DNA from 4 places in the Vibrio sp. Vb0349 genome. Region 1 is predicted to be linked to each of the others. Evidence: predicted binding sites of a transcription regulator. Region 1 holds the regulator's gene; each other region holds the start of a gene.
What was found. The regulator PurR, encoded in region 1, represses purine synthesis genes. The targets are predictions, from matches to a motif close to TNANGNAAACGTTTNCNTNA.
Positions count from the first base shown of each region.

Region 1 (2,176 bases):
GAGTAGCAAACATGCGTAAAAACAATGTCATTACAGAGTAAAGTCATTGCTTACACACTTGCCATCGGTAACCCCGCTACCTTCCATATCGTAATATGGTTCAGGCCGGAGGCTTTGCGTCCCACTCTTTCGAATGGTTTGCCCTGTGCGTGACACAATGAGCATACTTCTTATATTGAATTAACATCACGGTTTAGCGTTAAAAGTGTGATTTTGGTTCAATAAAAATGATAGATTGAATGCTCTATTTTGCATATGGAAAGGTGCAAATTGGCCTTTGAAAAGGAGTTCTTAATATATATTACATTTATATAAAACAGGGAGTTAACGTTAGTCAATTGTTATTAGAGCGGTGTGAAGTATTAGAGAATGCTTAATTTTCCCAAAAAAATAAGCGCCCCTGTAGAGCGCTTATTTAACACGGTTAAATACAGTAAAATTTAGTTCATTTTTTTCACAGTATTTCGAATTACAAGCTCAGGTTGCATTTCGAAAATTCGTTTTTCGTGTTCTTTATCTTTGATACGCTCAAGTAGAATTTCGAATGCATTTTTACCAACACGACGTTTAGGTTGGTGGATAGTCGTTAGCGGTGGAGAGAAGTATTCTGCAAGCTCGATGTTGTCGTAGCCGATCACTGAAATATCTTCAGGAATTTTGATCCCGTTTTGTTGCAAGCGGCTCATTAGGCCTAGAGCCATTGTGTCGTTAAAACAGAATACCGCCGTCGGGCGCTTGTCCATTGCGGTAATTTTATCTGCAACTAATACGGCCGTATCACATTCAAAGTTACCTTCAAGGATCCAGTCTTCATTTACAGCTAGGTTCGCTTCGCTCATTGCGCGACGGAAACCTGCAATGCGCTCTTGGCAAGCAAGCTTTTCAAAATGACCGCTTAGACAAGCGATATCCGTATGACCATTGTCAATCAGATGTTTGGTCGCAATGTAGCCACCTTCTTCTGAGTTATCCATGATTTTGTCTGCTTGCGAGCTCTCTGGGCCCCAATCCATGACCACTTTAGGAATGTCCGCATGACGGTCAAGCATCTCTTTTAGTTCTTCGGTTAAGTCAGAACACATCACTAGGATGCCATCAACGCGCTTTTCAGCCAGCATACGAATGTAATCGCGTTGTTTTTCGTAAATCCCGCCTGTGTTACATAAAATCAGAGTATAGCCTTGGCGGTAACAGTAGCTCTCAACCCCGTCAATCACTTCTGAGAAGAATAGGTTGGTTGACTGCGTTACTAACATGCCAATAGTACGAGTTGAGTTGCATTTTAGGCTGCGTGCAACGGCACTTGGCGCGTAATTCAGCTCGTCAACGGCTTTCATTACTTTTTCTTGCGTTGCTTCTGCAACGAAACGCGTTTTATTGATAACGTGCGAAACTGTCGTAGTGGAAACGCCGGCTAAGCGAGCAACGTCTTTTATCGTGGCCATAAATGGTGTCCTGTATCGAGCTACTGAAATATGTCGTATTGGATGTACCTGATGCTCTAATGGTTTCACACCTAGCAATCTAAAATTGGCGCTAAGTGTCTCGGCAGCGGTTGATCCAAGTGCGACAAAAGGGTGCGTAGCAGCATCGGTCGATGAATTTTATCTTTTTCTATCTGATGAGAAATTGCCATCAACCTGTTAAGAAAACACAAAAACCGCTATATTTCAGCGGTTTACATATAAATCATATTTAATCGTTTGCGCTCACATTTTAGCCCTATGTGGACTGACTAGCAATGTTTTCAGCAAGAGATTTGTGTATTTGAAGTCACATTTTGACTGCTAAATAACCAAGCGTCTTTGCGCTAAGTTAAGGCAAACGAATATTATACCCAAGTTACTTACAATCGGTCACTTTCAGGCACACAGGAAGCCCGATAGGCAGGCTCCCTAAAAATAGGCGGCAATTATTCACCAAGAAGGTAGGCGCTGTCTAGTTTACAAAATGCAACTAATAGTTTCGCGACACTTGAGTAAAATCCAAATTCATCGAATTTTTTACATTTGTCTGAAAACTGAGGTAACCAAGACATCAATTGTTGCTGGATAAAGTCGTTTTGTTTAACGAAGGCTTCTTCCATGTGTTTTTCTTGTTCAAGCTCGTTTGAGCGGATAATCATGTTCCCGAGAAAGTCGAGCTCAACGGCTAAGTGATCCGCAGGTTCCTTTAG
Region 1 covers NZ_JAWOTS010000015.1:1,501-3,676, reverse strand. The annotation lists cyclic di-GMP riboswitch class I at 64-153, opposite strand; gene purR (HTH-type transcriptional repressor PurR) at 441-1,445, opposite strand; gene torD (molecular chaperone TorD) at 1,913-2,176, opposite strand, start outside.

Region 2 (2,176 bases), on a different contig from region 1:
TTTCTTTGTTACAAAGAATGTCAGGGTTCGGAGTACGGCCAGCTTTGTATTCAGCAAGGAAGTACTCAAATACGTTATCCCAGTATTCGGCAGCAAAGTTGATAGTGTGTAGGTGGATGCCTAGCTTGTCACATACTGCCTGAGCGTCAGCAAGATCTTCTGCCGCTGTACAATATTCTTCGTTGTCATCTTCTTCCCAGTTCTTCATGAAAAGGCCTTCTACTTGGTAGCCTTGCTGCTTTAGAAGATACGCGGAAACAGATGAATCAACGCCGCCGGACATACCGACGATGACTTTCTTTTGACTGTTATCAGACATTACTAAACACCACTTAAATAAACGGGATGCAGATTCTATCAGAATCCACAGACCGGTGACAGATCCGAGATCGAAATCACAATTCGTTTCGCTGGATTTTTCTTCAACAAAGATTCGAACGAGTAATTTCGCAAGTATAGAAGAGGTATATATGGCATAGTTGGCCAAAATCCAAGAGGAAACACCAAATGACAGAAGAAAACCAATTTATGCAAGAAAGTGAGTTGATTGAAATTGTTGAAAATCAGCTCGAAGATGGTAACCCGCTTAAAGTAAAAGAAACCCTTATGCGTTTAATGATGACTGGCACACCACGTGAAGATGCGGTTGCGATGATGGCATGTGCGATGTCAATTGAGATTTTTGATGTGATGAAGAATGAAGGTGAGTTCAACCTAAAGCGTTATAGCGAGCACCTTGAGCAACTACCAGATCTCAGCTTTATGGAAGGTGAATAAGCCACCTAAAAGAAAAAAGTAGTCAGCAAACGTTTGCTATAATCGCTTTTATTGCTGCTTTATTATTAGCGGTATAGAATCCGCTCTCCTTTTCATCCCCTTACTCAGACTGACAATATGAAATTTCCTGGACAACGCAAATCGAAGCACTATTTTCCTGTTCATGCTCGTGACCCGCTGGTGAGCCAAGCACAAGAAAGCAAGAAGATGACGCGCACTCACATCATTGGTATTGACCAAACCTTGGTTGATATTGAAGCAAAAGTTACAACGGATGTGATTGAAAAGTACGGTCTGAGTAAAGGTCACTCTCTGGTTATCGATGACGAAAGAGCAGAAGAGTTATACCAGCAACTGAAAGAAGAGAACTTGATTACCAATGAGTATGCGGGCGGTACAATTGGTAACACGCTACATAACTACTCCGTGCTAGCGGATGACCGCTCCACACTACTTGGAGTGATGAGCCAGGATATTAAGATTGGCAGCTACGGTTACCGTTATCTTTGTAATACATCAAGCCGCATGGATTTGAACTACCTACAAGGTGTAGATGGTGCAATTGGCCGTTGCTTTGCTCTTATCACAGAAGACGGTGAACGTACTTTTGCTATCAGCGAAGGGCAAATGAACCAACTCCATCCTGATAGCATTCCAGAGAAAATCTTTAAAAATGCATCAGCACTTGTACTGACGTCATATCTAGTACGTTGCAAAGACGGCGACCCAATGCCGGAAGCAACAATGAAAGCGATTGAGTACGCGAAAAAGAATGATGTGCCTGTTGTTCTGACTCTAGGCACAAAGTTTGTTATTCAAGATGATCCTAAATATTGGCAAGAATTCATTCGAGATAACGTTTCTGTCGTTGCGATGAATGAAGATGAAGCAGAAGCTCTGACAGGGGAATCTGATCCACTTGCTGCGTCTGACAAAACATTGGAGTGGGCTGATCTAGTATTGTGCACGGCGGGTCCTGTAGGTCTATTTATGGCTGGGTATACGGAAGATAGCGCGAAGCGCGAAACTTCTTTGCCATTACTTCCAGGGTCAATTGCTGAATTTAATCGTTATGAATTTAGTCGTCCGGCGAAAAAAGACTCATGCGAGACGCCAATAAAAGTGTACTCGCATATCTCGCCATATATGGGTGGCCCAGAAAAAATTAAGAATACAAATGGCGCAGGTGATGCCGCGTTATCTGCTGTTCTTCATGATATGGCAGCAAATAAATACCATAAAGAAAATGTGCCTAATTCAAGCAAGCACAGTAACGAGTATTTAACTTACTCTTCTTTTTCTCAAGTCTGCAAATACGCAAACCGCGCGAGCTACGAAGTTCTCGTGCAACATTCACCACGATTGTCGCGCGGACTTCCTGAGCGAGAAGATAGCCTAG
Region 2 covers NZ_JAWOTS010000002.1:89,981-92,156, forward strand. The annotation lists gene mnmA (tRNA 2-thiouridine(34) synthase MnmA) at 1-319, opposite strand, end outside; gene R7Q47_RS03715 (hypothetical protein) at 508-777, shown strand; gene R7Q47_RS03720 (inosine/guanosine kinase) at 895-2,176, shown strand, end outside.
Region 2: R7Q47_RS03720 (inosine/guanosine kinase) is a predicted target of PurR. The motif match lies at 799-818, and genes of this name have one in related genera.

Region 3 (2,176 bases), on a different contig from region 1:
CATAGAATAGCGCACCTGACGTTGCATAAGCAGGGATCATACCCGCAAGTGGTGAGAACAATAGAGCAAGTAGGAACAGTACACCAACAACCACGGCTGTTAGACCAGTACGCCCACCCGCAGCCACACCAGAAACGCTTTCAATATAAGATGTCGTGTTAGAGGTACCAAGTAATGCACCTACTGACGTTGCTGTTGAGTCTGCAAGTAACGCTTTGTTTAAACGAGGGATGTTGCCATTCTCATCAGTTAGACCTGCTTTTTGAGAAACGCCAACGAGCGTACCTGCGGTGTCAAATAAATCGACAAATAGGAAAGCAAATACGACGGAAATCATGCCTACTTCAAACAAACCAGAGAAATCCAGTTGCATGAAAGTTGGCGCAATGCTTGGTGGCGTTGACATAATACCGCCCCACTGCACATCACCAAATAGAAGACCAAGCGCTGTAACGCCAAGAATGGCGATCATCACCGCACCTTTCACACCACGGTGAACCAGTGCAATCGTAAGAAAGAAGCCAATCGCGGCCAATACAGATGGCAATGATGTGATCTCTCCCATAGAAACTAATGTCGCTGGGTTATCAACGACGATACCTGCATTTTTTAATGCGATAAACGCTAAGAAAAGACCAATACCAGCTGAAATACCTGTTCGTAGAGAATGCGGTATCGAGTTAATAATCCACTCACGGATCTTAAATACGCTTAAAAGAATGAACAGAAGGCCAGAAACAAATACAGCCGCCAACGCAACTTGCCACGTATAACCCATTCCCAATACAACAGAGTAAGTAAAAAATGCGTTCAGGCCCATTCCTGGTGCCTGTGCGATTGGGTAATTGGCAACAAATCCCATGATAAAACAGCCGATTGCGGCAGCAAGACAAGTCGCGACAAAAATGGCACCACGGTCCATACCGGTATCCGACAGGATCGCTGGGTTTACAAAAATAATGTAAGCCATAGTTAGGAAGGTCGTAACACCTGCAATGATCTCAGTACGCACATTTGTGCCATTTTCACTGAGTTTAAAAAGCCTCTCGAGCATGATCGAATCCTGTAAAGGTAAAAAAGTAAACGGTTGCGTAATCGATTGGCGGGAATTATAAAGTTATCAAATAGCAAATTCTAGATAGAATCTTCACTCTAATGCGTTTTTTTTCTTTGGATATGAAACACATTCTCTAACCTATCAAAGTAGGCAAAGGAATATATTCTTACAAAACAATAGGTAACCTAGATAACACAGTTCCCTAAAAGAGAATAAAAACTGAGCAATGTACTAAACTTTCAGATGAAAAAGGCCCATTTTTAACATGGTATCTAACAGATTTGATGGAAAAGTCGATAAAACCGAAGAATGGGGAATAGAAGAAGGCTTTGATGGCAATAAGTGAGTCAGGAAGAGAAAATAGAGATAAAAAAACGCCACCCAATTTGGGTGGCGGTGAATCATGTCAGCACTATCACTGAAAAAAAATTCCAATTTATAGGGGTGAACAAACTGTTCGAGTCACATGCGTTGACTTCACTTAGTAGCCAAAGCTTGTTGGGTATACAAAGTTACCGGTGTAAACAGACTTGCTATTCCAGAACATTGTACTTGGTAAACCTTTCATAACTATCACCTTTTAAATCAATTAAACATTCGTTGATTTCTCGGTTCCTTGGAGGCGATAAAACGGACTCATCCTTTGAGCATTTCATTCTTCTCTCAGAAGCTGGTTACAAATATACCACCAAGAAATTTAATTACAAGCATTTTAGTGATTGGAATCACAAAAAATACATAAATTGACCTTTATCAAAGTTTATATGTAATTAAATTACAATTTTATGAATTAAAAAATAAAGCCACTTTCAGAATGTATGATAGAGAACACATAGTGCTTGTTATTGTATTCACAAACTGTGACAGTTCTGAGAGAAATCCTTGTGATCGCGACTACTCGTACTCCTTATCTGGTGGTATGCTAACGGCAATTTGAAGGCCAAATCGTCTAGCATTTAATGCTACCTTGACAATATTTTTACGGTATATATTTGGCAAAGCACATCAAAAGGAGTCCTCCGTGTCTGAGTTCCATTCTGAGATCAGTACCTTATCACCTGCTCCACTTTGGCAGTTTTTCGATAAGATTTGTTCTATCCCTCATCCATCGAAACATGA
Region 3 covers NZ_JAWOTS010000016.1:8,040-10,215, forward strand. The annotation lists gene R7Q47_RS16345 (NCS2 family permease) at 1-1,054, opposite strand, end outside; gene R7Q47_RS16350 (aminoacyl-histidine dipeptidase) at 2,079-2,176, shown strand, end outside.
Region 3: R7Q47_RS16345 (NCS2 family permease) is a predicted target of PurR. The motif match lies at 1,076-1,095, and genes of this name have one in related genera.

Region 4 (2,176 bases), on a different contig from region 1:
GCGCCGAGACATCATTAAGTTCAAACACCAATAAAAGCCGGAATTACCAACGAGGAAAGCACTCCATGGCAAATAATGTTTTAAACCGCTACCTATTCGAAGATCTTTCAGTACGTGGCGAGTTGGTACAATTGGATGAAGCGTACCAACGTGTTATCTCCAGCAAGGAATATCCGGTAGCAATAGAGAAACTGCTGGGTGAGCTACTCGTTTCAACTACTCTTTTAACTGCCACTCTTAAGTTCGAAGGTTCAATCACCATCCAGCTACAAGGCGACGGTCCTGTGTCTCTTGCCGTTATCAACGGTGACCATAACCAACGTGTTCGTGGCGTAGCTCGCTGGGAAGGCGATATTGCCGATGACGCAAACATTCACGATCTAATGGGTAAGGGCTACCTTGTGATCACTATCGAACCGAAAAACGGCGAGCGTTACCAAGGTGTCGTTGGATTAGAAGGTGACACTTTAGCAGAAGTGCTAGAAGGCTACTTTGCAAACTCAGAGCAGTTAAAAACGCGCCTATGGATCCGCACTGGTGAGCATGAGGGCAAAGCACACGCAGCAGGTATGTTGATTCAAGTGATCCCTGACGGCACTGGCTCTCCAGATGATTTCGAACATCTAGAGCAGCTCACTGATACAGTAAAAGATGAAGAATTGTTTGGTTTAGAAGCGAACGAGTTATTGTATCGACTATATAACCAAGACAAAGTACGTCTGTACGAGCCGCAACCTGTCGAGTTCCATTGTGGCTGTTCTCGTGAGCGTAGCGGTGCCGCAATCATCACCGTTGAGAAATCTGAAATTTATGACATTTTGGCAGAAGTTGGATCAGTTTCTTTACATTGTGATTACTGTGGCACAACTTATACGTTCGACGAATCTGAAGTCACTGAACTGTATGCACAAGCTTCTACGGACAAGAAAACCCTGCATTAATTTACATAGCTTATCAAGCACGTAATTTACCCTACAAAAGGCCAGCTTAATGCTGGCCTTTTTGTGATCAACCCCTCGTAATAACTAGCCTCAAGCGTAATAAAACAACTGCTTAATTTTAAACAATTAATAATGATTTTGCCCTAGCGCAAAGGATTGCGTGCACGATAGACTATTCCCACCAATATGTGACGGGTTACCTAAAACCTTATTGAAATCATGGGTAAATTTTGAGCTATCTCCCTGTTTTCTCCCCGCCCCGTTGCTAGCATGGTGAGCAGATTAAAATTAAAACATTCTTACAAAATCCCTACAAAATCCTTATAAGGAGCACCTATGACCGTTATGGAACATACTAAGGCTGCAACACTTGATCTAACCAAGCACGGACTGCATAACGTAAAAGAGGTTATTCGCAACCCAAGCTACGAAATGTTGTTTGAGGAAGAAACGCGTGAAGACCTAACCGGTTATGAGCGCGGCGTGGTTACTGAACTAGGTGCGGTTGCCGTTGACACTGGCATCTTTACTGGTCGCTCACCAAAAGATAAATACATCGTCAAAGACGCTACGACAGAAGAACATATGTGGTGGACGTCTGATCAAGTGAAAAATGATAACAAGCCAATCACTCCTGAAGTGTGGGACGAGCTAAAAGAACTGGTCACAAACCAGCTTTCTAACAAACGCTTGTTTGTTGTTGACGGTTACTGTGGTGCAAACCCAGATACACGTTTGAGCATTCGTGTTATCACAGAAGTCGCATGGCAAGCGCACTTCGTTAAAAACATGTTTATTCGCCCGACAGAAGAAGAGTTAGCGACATTTGAACCAGACTTCGTAGTAATGAATGGCGCAAAATGCACTAATCCAAAATGGGAAGAGCAAGGCCTGAACTCAGAAAACTTCACCGTATTTAACCTAACTGAGCGCATGCAACTTATCGGTGGTACTTGGTACGGCGGTGAAATGAAGAAAGGTATGTTCGCGATGATGAACTACTTCCTTCCACTAAAAGACATCGCATCAATGCACTGTAGCGCTAACATGGGCAAAGATGGCGATGTAGCGGTATTCTTCGGTCTATCTGGTACGGGTAAAACGACCCTGTCGACTGATCCTAAACGTGCGCTAATTGGTGATGATGAGCACGGCTGGGATGATGACGGTGTCTTCAACTTCGAAGGTGGTTGTTACGCAAAAACCATCAAACTTTCGAAAGAAGCGGAGCCGGA
Region 4 covers NZ_JAWOTS010000041.1:9,503-11,678, forward strand. The annotation lists gene hslR (ribosome-associated heat shock protein Hsp15) at 1-34, shown strand, start outside; gene hslO (Hsp33 family molecular chaperone HslO) at 66-941, shown strand; gene pckA (phosphoenolpyruvate carboxykinase (ATP)) at 1,278-2,176, shown strand, end outside.
Region 4: pckA (phosphoenolpyruvate carboxykinase (ATP)) is a predicted target of PurR. The motif match lies at 1,086-1,105, and genes of this name have one in related genera.